2 regions of the Limosilactobacillus secundus genome follow, and region 1 is predicted to be linked to the other one. Evidence: predicted binding sites of a transcription regulator. Region 1 holds the regulator's gene; the other holds the start of a gene.
What was found. The regulator CtsR, encoded in region 1, represses protease genes until heat stress. The targets are predictions, from matches to a motif close to TTGGTCAAAAAAGGTCAAANA.
Positions count from the first base shown of each region.

Region 2: clpP (ATP-dependent Clp endopeptidase proteolytic subunit ClpP) is a predicted target of CtsR. The motif match lies at 4,096-4,116, and genes of this name have one in related genera.

Region 1 covers NZ_JAJGUA010000026.1:89,250-97,597, forward strand. Annotated here, with positions in the region: gene rpoB (DNA-directed RNA polymerase subunit beta) at 1-1,671, opposite strand, end outside; gene LMB57_RS03060 (TetR/AcrR family transcriptional regulator) at 1,899-2,501, opposite strand; gene LMB57_RS03065 (ATP-dependent Clp protease ATP-binding subunit) at 2,787-5,279, opposite strand; gene LMB57_RS03070 (CtsR family transcriptional regulator) at 5,294-5,761, opposite strand; gene adhP (alcohol dehydrogenase AdhP) at 5,935-6,963, opposite strand; gene LMB57_RS03080 (alpha/beta hydrolase) at 7,256-8,215, shown strand.
Region 2 covers NZ_JAJGUA010000032.1:3,338-11,685, reverse strand. Annotated here, with positions in the region: gene LMB57_RS04755 (gluconeogenesis factor YvcK family protein) at 1-840, shown strand, start outside; gene whiA (DNA-binding protein WhiA) at 859-1,800, shown strand; gene LMB57_RS09790 (hypothetical protein) at 2,309-2,440, shown strand; gene LMB57_RS04745 (MFS transporter) at 2,637-3,992, shown strand; gene clpP (ATP-dependent Clp endopeptidase proteolytic subunit ClpP) at 4,186-4,779, shown strand; gene gap (type I glyceraldehyde-3-phosphate dehydrogenase) at 5,298-6,305, shown strand; gene LMB57_RS04730 (phosphoglycerate kinase) at 6,395-7,600, shown strand; gene tpiA (triose-phosphate isomerase) at 7,718-8,348, shown strand, end outside.

The DNA of each region.
Region 1 (8,348 bases):
ACGGTATGGAGTTTCGATGAATCCATATTTGTTTACTCGTGCGTAAGATGAAAGACTGTTAATAAGACCAATGTTAGGACCTTCTGGTGTTTCAATAGGGCACATCCGGCCATAGTGAGTATAGTGAACGTCCCGCACTTCATATCCAGCCCGGTCACGAGTTAAACCACCAGGACCAAGAGCTGAAAGACGACGCTTATGAGTTAATTCACCTAATGGGTTAGTTTGGTCCATGAACTGGGAAAGTTGGGATGAACCAAAGAACTCTTTAATAGAAGCAACCACTGGCCGAATATTAATTAATTGCTGTGGAGTAACAGTGTCAGGATCTTGAATTGACATCCGTTCACGAACAACCCGTTCCATCCGTGCAAGACCAATCCGGAATTGGTTTTGAAGTAATTCGCCAACTGATCGAATACGACGGTTACCTAAGTGGTCGATATCGTCTGTACTACCAATACCTTCTTGTAAGTTAAAGAAGTAGTTTAAGGAAGCAAGAATATCAGCTGGTTCAATGTGCTTGTATTCTAATGGGATATGACCGTTACCAATAATAGGTACAACTCGATCAGGATCAGTCTTAGAATATACTAAAATCTTTTGTAACTTAACTGGTTCAGTTACAACTGCTTCATCTGATGGGGTGTAAGTAATAGTCTTAAAGTCATCACGGTCTAAGTAAGGTTCAAGCTTATTAAGCAATTCCTTAGTTACCGTATCACCCTTTTGTGCTAATACTTCACCAGTATCAGGATCGGCTAAAGTTTCAGCTAAAGTTTGTCCAAGTAAACGGTACTTAAGCATTAACTTCTTATTCGTCTTGTAACGACCAACTGGTGCCATATCATAACGCTTTGGATCAAAGAAACGAGCTGTTAATAAGCTCCGTGCTGAATCAGCAGTCTTTGGTTCACCAGGACGAAGCCGTTCATAAATATCCTTTAAAGCCTCTTCAACTCGAGAATCTTCAGCATTTTTGTGAACATCTTTATCCAAGGTTAATGATAATGTCTCACTATCGCCACCGAACATGTCAATAATTTCATCGTCAGAACCAAAGCCCAATGCACGAATTAATTCAGTCATCGGCAACTTACGAGTCCGGTCGATTCGAACATATGAAACATTCTTAGCATCAGTTTCGTATTCTAACCATGCACCACGGTTTGGAATAAAGGTAGCACCGTAGTTTGGCCGACCATTTTTATCATTTTCTTCACTATAGTAGACCCCTGGTGAACGAACTAATTGTGAAACAATAACCCGTTCGGCACCATTAATAATGAATGTACCTTGGTCAGTCATTAATGGGAAGTCACCAAAGAATACATCTTGAGACTTAATCTCACCAGTTTCATGGTTAGTTAACCGTAACGTAACATGAAGTGGTGCTGAGTAATTAGCATCGTGTTCACGAGCTTCGTCAACAGTATACTTAGGTTCTAAAAGTTGATAGTCAACGAATTCCAAAGAAAGCTTTCCTTGAAAATCATCAATTGGCATAATATCATCAAACATTTCCCGCAAACCTTTTTCCATGAACCAATTGTAAGAATCGGTTTGGATTTCAATAAGGTTTGGCAATTCGAGAACTTCTTTAATTCGCGAGTAGCTACGACGGGTACGGTGTTTACCGTATTTAACTAAATGTCCAGCCAAACTGTTCACCTCTCTAATTTATTCCGCGAGCTCATTTAAATATTACAATTTGATTACAATTTGCCCAAAATACAACTTTTGGGCAAAAAAAATCCAAAAACAGTTTAACGACTGTCTTTGGCTTTTATGCAGAATCTGATGGACAATAGATCACCAGGTTCAAATGAACTCACAATTATATACTATTAAAGTATACAAGTTCTATTAGATTTTGTCAACAATTATTTTTATATTTTTTAATTTTTTCCGCCCCAATTTGATAAACCGTTAATAATGCAATCTAGGATTAATTGGTCACGTTGTTCTGGGGTAATTGAATGACCACCAATTAATTGAGAAGTACCAAAAATTGGAGTTAATCCTGCAATAAATAATTCAGCAGCTTCTTTAGGAAGAATATCAGGCCGTAACCCTACATCTGGTTGACGGAAAAATGCTGCAATCGGTTCTAGATAATCCATTGTAAAAATCATATTAAGTTTTTGCTGTGCACTTTTCGATAATAAGCGCATTGCCTGATTGTATTGGTCGTAAATACTTAATGGATGATGTTTTTTTAATGCCTTGGTGATTTGCCATAATTGTTCATTCGGTGACAAATCATGTTTACGCATTACTTTATTAATATCTTGGCGAACTTTTCCACATAAATTAGTCATTACATCCAGATATAAAACCTCTTTATCGCTGAAGTGGTGGTATAAAGCCGGTTGTGTAATTCCAATCTGTTTGGCAATATCCCGTGTTGAAGTTTCACCAAATCCCTTTTGTAAAAATAACTTTGTAGCGGTTTTTAAGATTGCTTGTCTTGTCTTTTCTAATTGTTCCGCTCGCTTCATTTATTGTTCATCCCCTATTTTTAATCATTAATTATCTGATAAACACATTATAAGACTATAACTTATCTTTTGACAACCGTTTTAGAAAAATAATCATCAAATGCGATAAATGAATGCAATTCGGTAGCCTTCTCTTCTATTATCATTAGAGAACAAAAGTTACAATTATAACGTTTTTTAAACTACATAAAACTTAAATGTTCATTTTGTGTATTTTAGATTTAATGAAGCTAGAATACAAAACGGTAAATTACTCTGCACTTTCAGAATAATTTACCGTTCTTTTTACCTATTCAATTTTAATTCAACAGCTTTATCTTCATCCGGCTTTTTCACTTTAAAAGTAATTTTACCTTGACGCGCACCTACTGTTACGTCATCCCCAACATTGATTTCACCACTAAGTAGTCCAGTACTCAAATCATCTTCAATATGATCTTGTAAAGCACGACGAAGCGGACGAGCTCCATAAGCAGGATTGTAACCAAGTTTTGCGATTACATCAATTGCAGCAGGCGTAACTTTCAAGTTAATGCCTTGCTCACTTACCCGTTTATTTAAATCATTAACCATGAGTTTAACGATTTGATGAAGTTCGTTCTTTTGTAATGCATGGAAGATAATCGTTTCATCAATCCGATTAAGAAATTCTGGGCGGAAGTATAACCTCATTTGTTGCTTAATCGCCGCTGCCATCGCATTATAGTCTTGTGACATATCTTTGGCCCCAAAACCAACTTCTTTTTCATCCTGAAGCTGAGTTGCTCCAAGGTTAGAAGTCATAATAATAATGGTATTTCTAAAATCAACGCGTCGACCTTTTGCATCAGTTAAGTAACCATCATCTAAAACTTGAAGTAATAAATTAAATACATCGGGATGTGCCTTTTCAGCTTCATCTAATAAGACAACTGAATATGGATGTTGCCGTACTTTTTCAGTTAATTGGCCACCCTCGTCATAACCGACATATCCTGGAGCAGCACCAATCAAGCGACTAGTACTATATTTTTCCATGTATTCTGACATATCGATCCGAATCATATTATCTTCCGAGCCAAACATTGCAGCAGCTAATGCCTTGGCAAGCTCTGTTTTTCCTACCCCAGTTGGTCCTAAAAACATAAAAGAACCAATTGGCCGACTAGGATCCTTAAGACCGCTTCGTGCACGACGAATTGCTTTAGCGACTACGGTAACTGCTTCATCCTGACCAATTACTCGTTGATGAAGAACCTTTTCCAAGTTAACCAGTCGTTCACTCTCACTCTTCTTCAATTGAGTTAAAGGAACCCCTGTCCATTCAGCAACAACTTGCGCAATGTTTTCACCAGTTACTTTCAATTTATAGTTATGAGATTCCTTTTGTTGAGTGCGTTGCTTTTTGCGGTCAATCTTATCTTTTAGTGCTAATTCTTGTTGACGAAGAGTAGCTGCACGATCAAAGTCTTGATTATCAATTGCTTCTTCTTTTTGGGTTCTCAAATCTTCTAACTGACTTTCTAATGAAGGCTGATGATTTTTCTTATCTTCAGCATCAATTCGAACCATAGCTGCCGATTCATCAATAAGGTCAATTGCTTTATCCGGCAAGAACCGATCCGAAATATAACGATCTGACAATTTAACTGCTTCTTCTAGCGCTTCATCGGTAATCTTAGCATGATGGTGCTCCTCATACTTTGGTCGCAGTCCTCGCAGGATTTGTAGAGTTTGGTCAGTAGTCGGCTCATCAACTTGAACAGTGGCAAAGCGTCGTTCAAGTGCCGCATCCGATTCTATATATTTCTGATATTCATCAAGCGTAGTAGCACCAATTGTTTGCAACTCGCCTCGTGCCAAGGCAGGTTTCAAAATATTGGATGCATCAATTGCACCTTCAGCGCCACCAGCACCAATTAAGGTATGGAGTTCATCAATAAAAAGAATCACATGCCCGTCATTTTGAATTTCATCAATTACTTTTTTAAGACGATCTTCAAATTCTCCTCGATACTTGGTACCTGCAACTAATGATCCCATATCAAGCATCATCAAACGTTTATTAGCCAATTCAGCTGGAACCTTACCATCAACCATCCGCTGAGCAAGTCCTTCAGCAATCGCCGTTTTCCCTACCCCCGGTTCTCCAATCAAAACAGGGTTATTCTTGGTACGGCGACTGAGAATTTGTTCCACACGTTTAACTTCCTTATTTCGACCAATTACAGGATCAAGCTGGCCGTTCCGAGCAAGTGCTGTCATATCACGAGCTAGTTTATCTAATGTTGGTGTACCAGTTTGCTGGGGCCGTCGACGAGATGATTGACGATTAGAATTGCGTTGCTGACTATCAGCAATCCCCAACCGACGTAAGATTACTTTTCTCATCTGCCGCGGAACAACATCTAAACTATACAAGATTCGTGAAGATAGGACACTTTCATCCGCAATTAATGCTAATAACAAGTGTTCAGTGCCAATTTTTAATGCATGCATTTGTTGAGCTTCTCGCCCAGCTAATGATAATACCTGCTTTGCTTTTGGTGAATATGGAAGATAATCTGAAGCTCCCAGATTTTCCAGCGTTCCATAGCCAATCAAGCGTTCAATTTCTTCACGAATATCATCGCTTGTAATAGAAAATTGTTCAAATATTTTGTTAGCAATCCCATCTTTATCCATTGAGAGGGCAAGCAAAAGGTGTTCAGTCCCTACTGCTTGGTGTTTAAAGTATTTCGCTTGTTCTTGTGCAATTGCTAGAACATGCTTTGCACTTGGCGTGAACATATTATCCATGTACAATCCCCCTTTTAACTTTCATAGCGAAGTCGATTCAAGAATGATACTAATATACGAGCGCGAAGTTGATCTTCAATCTTACTATCATTAACTGCTAGCGCTTGTTTAGATAATGCAACAAGCATAAGGTCTCCTTCACGCCTCGTAATCACGTCTTCTTCATATAACGTTCGAACAATATCAAAAGCATCACGTTCACGAACCGAGTCGCCAATTGCTTGAATAAGTGAGTTTAGCACGTTTACATCATCAAGTAAATTAACTCGCTCGATTCGAATGTATCCGCCGCCTCCACGCTTACTCTTTACTAAATAACCATTTTGAATGGTAAACCTAGTCTTAATAACATAATTAATTTGTGACGGTACCACATCAAACTGGTTGGCAATCTCAGAACGACGAATTTCGACCTGAGCTGAGTCACCAAGTATTTCTTTTAAGTATGCTTCGATAATATCTGAAATACTTTTATTTTCCATTATATCACCTCGGCTCTTTTGACTAATCTTGACCATTATTTTAACACACTTTTAGAGTCGGCGCCTACCTGTATGACCATTCAGTTACACATTTAAGAAAATAATAAAGACTAGTGAAGCATTCAAGTGCAACACTAGTCTTTTAGAGAATTAAATATGAACTACTTTTTTAATTAATCGTTATCGTTGTGAACAAAATCAACAACATTCCGACCAACAACCTTGTTATCCTTAAGTTCTTGGATCATATCATTAATTTCGCTTAACTTACGAGTCTTAACAATTGGGTGAACCTTACCTTCGGCACCAAATTGGAAACATTCAGCTAAGTCTTGACGGGTACCAACTAGTGAACCAGCAACAATGATACCATCAAGAACCGTCTTAGCAATGTTAAGCTTCATGTCACCTTGTGGAAGAGCAACAGCAACAAGTTTACCATCTGGGCGAAGTGAATCAACCGCTTGGTCAAATGCTGATGCAGAAACAGCTGTTACTACAGCAGCATTAACACCGCCAACCTTTTCTTGAATTTGCTTATCAACATCACCGTCATGACGGTTAATTAAAATTTCAGCACCATTCTTCTTAGCAGCTTCAAGCTTATCAGGATTACCATCAACGGCGATAACATGAGCACCAAATACGTTGTGAGCAAATTGAATTCCCAAGTTACCTAAACCACCGGCACCAACGATTGATACCCATTGACCTGGTTTGATGTCAGCAACCTTTAATGCTTTGTACATCGTAACACCAGCACAAGTTAATGAAGTAGCTTCAACAGGATCAAGACCTTCTGGAACCTTAACAGCGTAATCAGCTGGCACGATACATTGCTCAGCCATTGCACCGTCAGCAGTGTAACCTGCATTAAGAACGTTACGACAAAGAGTTTCACGACCTGTTAAACAATATTCACAGTGTCCACACCCCTTGAAGAACCATGCAATTGATACACGATCGCCAACTTTTAAGGAAGTAACTCCAGGGGCAACTTTAGATACACGGCCAACCCCTTCATGACCGATAATACGACCTGGCTTCTTACCAAAGTCTCCAGCAGCAACGTGTAAATCAGTGTGACAAAGGCCACAATATTCCATGTCAACTAAAGCTTCACCGGGCTTCAAATCCCGCAGTTGAACATCTTTAACAGTAACAAAACCGTCTACTGGATCATTAATAACAGCAGCTTTCATAAGGTAAGATCTCCTTTATTAATAAACAAATTACTTTTTACAATGCTTATAGTACCATAACTCCTAGACAAATTTAAAGTGAAATTTTGCACATTTGTCAAAATGAATAATTTTCTTTTCTATTTAAAATATTGATATAACAATGACAAAACTCAGTAAATCAATTTAATTCATATTGTATAGTAAATCACTTACTAATTATCTCTAAAACTTTATCGTTATAACTTTAGACGTTCCCTATTAATAATGAATGTTATAATTTAATCAATTAGATAAAGGAGTGAGTATAATAATGTCTTATGGATATATCACCAAACTAAGCGAAAATGTAGAACGGCAACATGTTCGTTACAATAATCGTTATGGAATGGCAATTGCTGCTGATGTCTATACCCCTAAGGATCTAGAAGAAGACAAATTGTTACCTGCCATCATAATCGGGGCACCGTATGGAAGCACAAAAGAACAGGCAGCCGCAATTTATGCAAATACGTTTGCTCAATTAGGTTTTGTTACCCTCGCATTTGATCAAGTGTACATGGGCGAGTCAGCCGGCGAACCTCGTCATGTTGCTTCTCCAGATTTGTATGCAGAATCCTTCAGTGCCGCAGTTGACTATTTAGGCACAAAAGCAAAACATGTCAATCGTGATCAAATTAGTGTTATCGGTATCAGTGGGGGAGCTGGGTTTGCTCTTAGTGCTGCAGCTGTTGATACACGAATTAAATCTGTTGTGACAATTTCAATGTATGATATGACAGATATTCGTGAAATGGCTAATCTTGCTCCTGAACAATTATTCCAACTTAAAGATCAATTATCAAAACAACGGTGGGATGATTTTGAAGATGGACAACCTGACTATCATCCATCCTTCCCAGAAGAACCATATGATAGTATTGACGATTTGCCAAATCATGATGAATTAACAAACGAGTGGCTTCGTTTTTATGCTCTTAAGCGCGGTTTCCATCCAAATGCACGTGGAACCGCAACAACTACTTCTAATTTAGCCATGCTTGAATTTTCTGCCTTAGACTATATTAAAGAAATTTCACCACGACCAATCCTATTTATTTATGGAGACAAAGCTCACTCCCGATCTTATTCCGAACGAGCTTATTACCTTGCTAACCAACCAAAGCAACGATTGATCGTAGAAGACTGTGAGCATATTGATCTTTATGATAAGATGGAGAAAATTCCAGTAGATCAAATTTCGAAGTTTATAAAAGATAGTTTCAATGCATAATCAAATGACAGAATGCCAATCAGCATCTCAATTATAGAATGCTGATTGGCATTTTATTTTTAATATTTTCGGAAGTTAATAGTAAAAGACTGCTATCACTTCTATGTATAGGAGTGATAACAGTCTTTTTAAC
Region 2 (8,348 bases), on a different contig from region 1:
ATTAATGTGGTTCCACCTGGTGATATTAGAAATGTTTTAGTGGCGTTATCAGAATTACCGGATCTTGACCTTGACATTTTTCAATATCGTTTTAAGAGTAGTGATCAGTTCTTTGCCGGTCATGCGATTGGTAATTTGATTATCTCTGCTTTATCTGAAATGAAGGGTGGTATTTTTGCCGCTGTTCAAGAGTTATCAGAAATGATGAAGATTAATGGAAATATTTATCCTGTTGCCAATGAGCCGTTGACTTTAAATGCTGAATTTACAGACGGTACAAAGTTAAGTGGCGAATCGGAAATTACGGCCGCCCATAAACAAATTAAACGGGTCTGGGTAACACCTTCTAAAGATAATGATGGGCATCCTGCTCGTCCTGTGTCAGAGGTTATAACAGCAATAAAAAATGCAGATCAAATCGTTCTTGGTCCTGGAAGCTTATTTACTAGCATCCTGCCAAACTTGATGATTTCTGAAGTAGGGCAAGCCGTTCGCGAAAGTAAGGCTGAAGTTGTCTATATTTGCAATATTATGACGCAAAAAGGTGAAACGGATAACTTTACAGATGCTGATCATGTTCGGGTATTAAACCATCACCTTGGGAAGAATTTTATTAATACAGTTTTAGTCAATATTCAACCTGTTCCAGAAAATTACCTTGATTTTCAAGAATGGAATGAAATTTCTCAACCGGTTAAGCATGATTTCCAAGGACTACGAGCACAGAATTGTCGCGTAATTAGTTCAAATTTTCTGCGGCTAAAAGACAACGGTGCCTTCCATGATCGCGATAAAGTTGTAGCAGAATTAATGAATCGACTTCACCAAGTTCACGAGTAGTTAGGAGACTGATGCTAAATGTCATATGCAAGCGAAGTAAAGAAGGAATTAACGGGAATTACTGTTCATCGGGATAATGCAAAGGCGGAATTGATGGCCCTTATTCGGATGAATGGGTCGATTGGCATTGCTGACCACCAGTTAGTTTTGAATGTTCAGACTGAAAACCCGGCAATTGCGCGACGAATCTATTCACTTTTAAAACAATTTTACGGGGTGGAAAGTGAAATCGTGGTTCGTCGTAAAATGAAATTAAAAAAGAATAACCAATATATAGTTCGCTTACGCTATCATGCACAACATGTCTTAGATGATCTTGGCATTTTACAAAATTATCAAATTAAAGAACAAGTACCCGTAGAATTGCTCAAGGATGAATGGATGGTCCGTTCATATCTAAGAGGTGCATTTTTAGCGGGGGGATCAGTAAATAATCCTGAAACTTCCCGTTACCACTTGGAGATATACTCTCTTTATGAGGAACATAATGAGATTATTGCTCAGATGATGAACAAGTTTGGCCTAAATGCCCAAACAACCGCTCGCCGTAGTGGCTTTATCGTTTACTTGAAAGAAGCCGAAAAAATTGCTGATTTTATGTCATTAATTGGTGCAACTAACTCAATGCTTCAGTTTGAGAATGTTCGAATTGTACGAGATATGCGGAATTCAGTTAACCGATTAGTAAATTGTGAAAATGCTAACCTGAATAAGATTGCGAATGCGTCAACGCGACAAATCGAAAATATTGAATTTATTGATTCACGAGTAGGTCTTAGCAGCTTACCTGATAAGTTGCGGGAAATTGCAGAAACGCGGTTAGCCCATCAAGAAGTTAGTCTAAAAGAATTAGGGGAATTGGTTCCTGGTGGTCCGATTTCCAAGTCGGGTGTTAACCATCGTTTACGTAAATTGAATGCTTATGCTGATGAATTGCGTACATCGCAGGTTAAACAATAAAAACCTTTGAGGATAAGAAAAAAATAAGCTTTTTTCTTATCCTCAAAGGTTTTATTTTATCTTCTTTAAGTGAAATTTATTTTTTATTTATACTTTCGCTAATTAGCGCTAATTCGGCTGTTGCACATTCTTGATCTAATTTATTCCAGTTGGTGGTAACGTTAAAAACGTTTAATTTATTTACTGACATTATAATATCCTCCTTGACCTTACACCTTTGTTCTCTTTCATCTACATCTTATATCATACTATGATTGGTCTAAAAGTCAACTGTTATAATAACGGTATTTATGTGGCGCTTTGTGGAATTGGTATAGTTCAATTGCTGAAACCATTAATGGAATAGCAAAGATAATCGTTTATCAAATTTAGATAAATTATTAATTTTTAGAAATGGTATTCACGAGATAGTTGTTTTGGATTAAGGGAGACTTGCTTTTTAAAACAATGACCGGTATAATTGGAACGTTAATTAATTTACGTTTAATATCAAAGGAGGCAAAGTAACATGCGTAAAGCACACCCATACGGCGTACAAGGCCGTCGCCCAATCGCTTCAAAGTATAAGCGAGCATTAAAAGAAAAGAAGATCGAAGCTATTCGTAAGTGGGCTAAAGAAAAGCCAGCTGAAGAAAAGTAATTTATTTTATAAAAGCTATGCAATCCAGTGCATAGCTTTTATTTTTTAATAAAAAGAAAAAACTAAAGCATTAATTAATAAGATGACTCTTTTAAAAATAACGTTTTAATATTTTTGTACACTAATACTGTATTTTGTATGTTAAAATATAGGTAAGCGCTTACAGAAAAGTGTCGTTTATAAAAGAGGTGATAGTATGTTTGAATTTTTAAAACCAGCTCCAGCGGCGAAGCAAAAGGTTCCTGCTGATAAGGTTGAAAGTTCGTATCGTTGGCATCAGTTAGGAGTATTACTTGCGATTTGTATCGGTTATATTGGCTATTATATTATTCGTTTAATTTTCACAACCGAACAAAATGAAATTATGAAGCAGTATGGTTTTACCACGGCTGATATCGGAATGGTGCTTTCGTGTTTTGGGATTGGTTATGGGATTTCAAAACTATTTATGGGAGCATTAAGTGATAAAAGTAATACTAATCGTTATTTAGCAACCGGATTAATTATTTCTGCACTGCTTAATTTCGGTTTAGGATCTACCCGTAGCCTTTATATGATGATGTTTCTAATGTTAATTATGTCAATTGCTCAAGGGATGGGGGCAGCGGCATGCCAGCGTTCTGTTCAATTATGGTGGGGAAAGAAACACCGGGGAGCGATTTATTCGATTTGGTCTTCTGCACATAACGCTGGAGCCTTTGCTTGTGTTGCTGTTGTACAATTAGCAACATTCATGTTTTCAGGTTCCATTTCTGCTGTCTTTTATACATCTTCAGTGGTTTCACTGATTATTGCGGCCTTTGTATTATTAGTTGGTGCTGATCGGCCGGTTAGTGTTGGGTTGCCAAGTATTTCTGAATATACCGGAGATGAAGTTGTTTTAGAAAACGGAACTGAGTCTGATTCGGAAGAGACGAGTCTGACTTTACCACAAATTTTTGTTAAATATATTTTGACAAATAAAGTTGTGTGGGCCATTACCCTAACATCAATGTCCCTGTATTTGGTTCGATATGGGATAATGAGCTGGATTCCAAGCTATCTTGTAGAATCAAAAGGCTTTACGACTAACTTTGCAAAATGGTTAGTGGGTATTTTTGAACTTGCGGCGGTTCCGGGAGTAATTATTATGGGAGCAATTTCCGATGCATTAAAGGGACGTCGAGCTATTGTTTGTATTTTATGTGTAATTGGTTTATTTATTTGTTTGACAACGTATTTCTTTAGTACCAATCACGTTTTGATCGTAAGTGTTCTTTTTGTTATGGGAACTTTAATTTATGCTCCATTAACATTGGTTGGATTAATGGTTAACGAAGCAGTTCCTAAATTTGCAGTAGGTTCATCAACTGGATTTATGGGCTTTTTCCAATATATTTTTGGTGAAACGTTAGCAACTGCTTTAATTGGTATTTTGGTAGCCAAATATGGCTGGCTTGCAAGTAATATGGTTTTATACACTGCTTCAGCGCTAGCATTTCTATTATTGGTTTATATTTTTATTGCTGAACGTCGTGCTGAAAAGATAGCCGCTTCTGACAAAAAAGATTAAATTTTCGCTAAAACAAGGCTTTGAAGAATTTTTAGCCTTGTTTTTTGATTTAATTATAATAGTCAAGAATGTTTTACAAAAAAATATTAAATAATAGTTAAAACATTTGACCTTTTTTGACCAATCGAGTATAGTATTATTATCCGTTGGCATGCAAGACTAACGAGTGCTAATTTATTAAGGAGGCCATATTATGAATTTAGTACCTACTGTCATTGAGCAATCATCCCGTGGTGAACGTGCTTATGACATCTACTCACGGCTTCTGAAGGACCGTATTATTATGCTCTCTGGTCCAATTGAAGACGAAATGGCAAATTCAATTGTTGCGCAACTTTTATTCCTTGATGCGCAAGATTCAACTAAAGATATTTACTTATACATTAATTCACCTGGTGGTGTTGTTACCTCAGGAATGGCAATTTATGACACGATGAACTTTATTAAGGCTGATGTTCAAACTATTGTAATCGGGATGGCTGCTTCTATGGCCAGTGTATTAGTATCATCTGGTGCTAAGGGTAAGCGTTTTGGATTACCACACTCACAAGTTTTGATTCATCAACCATCTGGTGGAGCTCAAGGTCAACAGACTGAAATCGAAATTGCTGCTACTGAAATTTTGAAAACACGGAAGATGCTTAACGGGATCCTTGCTAAGAATTCTGGTCAACCTATCGAGAAGATCCAGGCTGATACTGAACGTGATCATTACTTGACAGCACAAGAAGCAGTAGATTACGGCTTACTTGATGGTGTAATGGAAAATAATTCAAAATTAAAGTAAAGGGATAAATAAAAAGATCTCCAATTATTCGATTAATTTCGAATGACGGAGATCTTTTTTTTGAATTATCAAAAAGGCAAGTGAAAATTAACAGCCTTGTAGCGACGCGAAAATAGTTCCATAATATCTTAAAAATAAAAAAGACTGTTGAAAAATTTTTTCAACAGTCTCATAAAAATGCGCCCCCCGAGAGTCGAACTCGGATCTCGAGAACCGGAATCTCACGTGCGATCCATTACACTAAGGGCGCGTCAACAGATATTATATTATCTTAAGTTAAAATGAATTGCAAGCATTATTTGAAAAAATTAATCAAAATAACGCTTACATCAGAAAAATGTTGTGATTGAATAGACAATTTTTTTGAAGATGGTATCATAAGTATCGTAGAAGTTGTATTGTTGCTTAGACCTTCCCACTGCGTCACTTACAATGGTTGAGAGTTGCGATGCTGATGTAATGTGATAAACTAAGCAAGTACACTAATTATGTTTTTTCCTAAAGGAGGAATTTGCAGTATGACTGTAAAAATTGGTATTAACGGTTTTGGCCGTATTGGTCGTTTAGCATTTCGTCGGATTCACGAACTTAACACAAATGATATTGAAGTTGTTGCAATCAACGATTTGACTACTCCTTCTATGTTGGCTTACTTACTTAAGTATGACTCAACTCATGGTAAGTTCCCAGGTGAAGTTACATCTACTGATACTGGTATTGTTGTTGATGGTAAGGAATACCCTGTATACGCTGAACGCGATGCTCGTAACATTCCTTGGGTAAAGAACGATGGTGTTGACTTTGTTCTTGAATGTACTGGTTTCTACACCTCTGCTGAAAAGTCACAAGCACACATTGACGCTGGTGCAAAGCGTGTATTGATTTCAGCACCTGCTGGTAACATCCCAACTGTTGTTCCTGGTGTTAACCTTGATACTTTGACTAAGGATGACATTATCGTATCAGCTGGTTCATGTACTACTAGTTGCTTGGCACCAATGGCTAAGGTCTTAAATGACGAATTTGGTGTTAAGGTTGGTACTATGACTACTATCCACGCATTTACTTCTACTCAAGCTATTCTTGATGGCCCTCGTGGTAAGAAGATGCGTAACAACCGTACTGCAAGTGTAAACACTATTCCTCACTCAAGTGGTGCTGCTAAGGCTATTGGTTTAGTTATTCCTGAATTAAACGGTAAGCTTTCAGGTCACGCACAACGTGTTGGTGTTGTTGATGGTTCATTAACTGAACTTGTTTCAATCTTAGACAAGAAGGTTACTGTTGACCAAATCAACGATGCTATGAAGAAGGCTACTAACCCAGCATTCGGTTACACTGAAGATGAAATTGTTTCAACTGATATTATCGGTTCAACATACGGTTCAGTATTCGATCCTTCCCAAACTGAAATTATGGAAGGTGACGATGGTTCACAATTAGTTAAGACTGTTGCTTGGTACGACAACGAATACGGTTTCACTAGCAACATGATCCGGACTTTGCTTCATTTTGCTACTCTTTAATTTGAAGTAAAATTAAACTAATTTGATTAAGGTGGGAGGAGGACTACTCCGCCCGCTTTTTTTATCAAAAGAAGAGGAGACATAATACAATGGCTAAATTAACTGTTGAAGACCTTCCTTTAGAAGGCAAGAAAGTATTAATGCGTGTTGACTTTAATGTTCCAATTAAAGATGGCGTTGTTGGTGACGACAACCGAATTGTTGCTGCCTTACCAACAATTAAATATGTTATTGACCACGGTGGTCGAGCAATCTTATTCTCACACCTTGGCCGGATTAAAAAAGAAGAAGATAAGCCTGGACTTTCACTTCGTCCAGTTGCAGAACGTCTTTCTAACCTACTAAACAAGCCAGTAACATTTGTTCCAGTTACTGAAGGTAAGCAATTAGAAGATGCTATCGATAACATGAAGAATGGGGATGTTTTGCTTGTTCAAAACACCCGTTATGAAGATGTTAAGGATGGCGAATATGTAAAGCGTGAATCTGGTAATGATCCTGAATTAGGTAAGTACTGGGCCTCTCTTGGTGATGTATTTGTAAATGATGCCTTTGGTACAGCTCACCGTAAGCACGCTTCTAATGTTGGTATTGCTACTAATATGCCAGGCAAGGCAGCAGCTGGTTACTTGATGGAAAAGGAAATCAAGTTCTTAGGTGATGCTGTAGATAATCCTGAACGTCCATTTGTTGCCATTCTTGGTGGTGCAAAGGTTTCTGATAAGATTGGTGTTATTGATAATCTTCTTGACAAAGCAGACAAGATTATTATCGGTGGTGGAATGGCTTATACATTCTACGCTGCTAAGGGAATCAAAGTTGGTAACTCACTTGTTGAAAAAGACAAGATTGACGTTGCTAAGCAAATCTTAGATAAAGCTGGCGACAAGCTTGTATTGCCAATTGATAATGTAGTAGCTGATAAGTTCAACAATGATGCTGATACAAAAGTTGTTGAAGGTGATATTGACGACGGTTGGATGGCCCTTGATATTGGTCCTAAGTCTGTTGAAGAGTTCAAGAACGTATTAAAAGATGCCAAGACTGTTGTTTGGAATGGACCAATGGGTGTATTTGAAATGCCAAACTTTGCTAAGGGAACGCTTGAAATTGGTAAATTCCTTGGTACATTAACGGATGCTACAACAATCGTTGGGGGCGGAGACTCAACTGCTGCTGTTAAGGAATTGGGGGTTGCTGACAAGCTTACTCACATTTCAACTGGTGGTGGTGCATCATTAACTTACCTTGAAGGTAACGAATTACCTGGAATTGCCGCAATTTCTGACAAATAATTAATGTTTAACTACTATTTATAAATCTTATATAAGAGGCTGAGAAAACTTTTGCTTTTCTCAGCCTCTTACCGTATCTTGGTATTAACAATAAAATAGTAGATGGGAGGGTCAACAATGAGAGTACCGATTATTGCTGGCAATTGGAAAATGCATAAAGATGTTCAAGAAGCTGTCTCTTTTATCGAAGCAGTAAAAAATCAGCTTCCGCCTGCCGACCAACTTGAAACAGCAATTGCTGCTCCTACTCTTTGTTTAGTACCAATGGTTAAAGCAGCTAAAGAATCCCCGTTAAAAATAATGGCAGAAAACTGCTACTATAAGAATGAGGGAGCCTATACTGGTGAAACAAGTCCATATGCTTTATACCAAGCAGGAATCCATCATGTAATTTTAGGCCATTCTGAACGTCGAACTTACTTTAATGAAACTGATGAATTAATTAATAGAAAAGTAAAGGCGGCATTAATAAACGGGTTATGTCCGATTGTTTGCTGTGATGATACCATGCGTCGACGAGTTGCTGGAAAGAAAGTTCATTGGGTGGTGAGCCGCATTCTCGCAGATCTTCATGGATTGACCAATAATGAAATTTGTCATGTTACGGTTGCTTATGAACCTAGTTGGGCGATTGGGACAGGCGAGAGTGCTGATCCAGATCAGGCAGCAGAGGGTTGTTACTTAATTAGGCAGACAATTAGTGATATGTATGGAGATAAAGTTGCAAATAATGTTCGAATTTTGTATG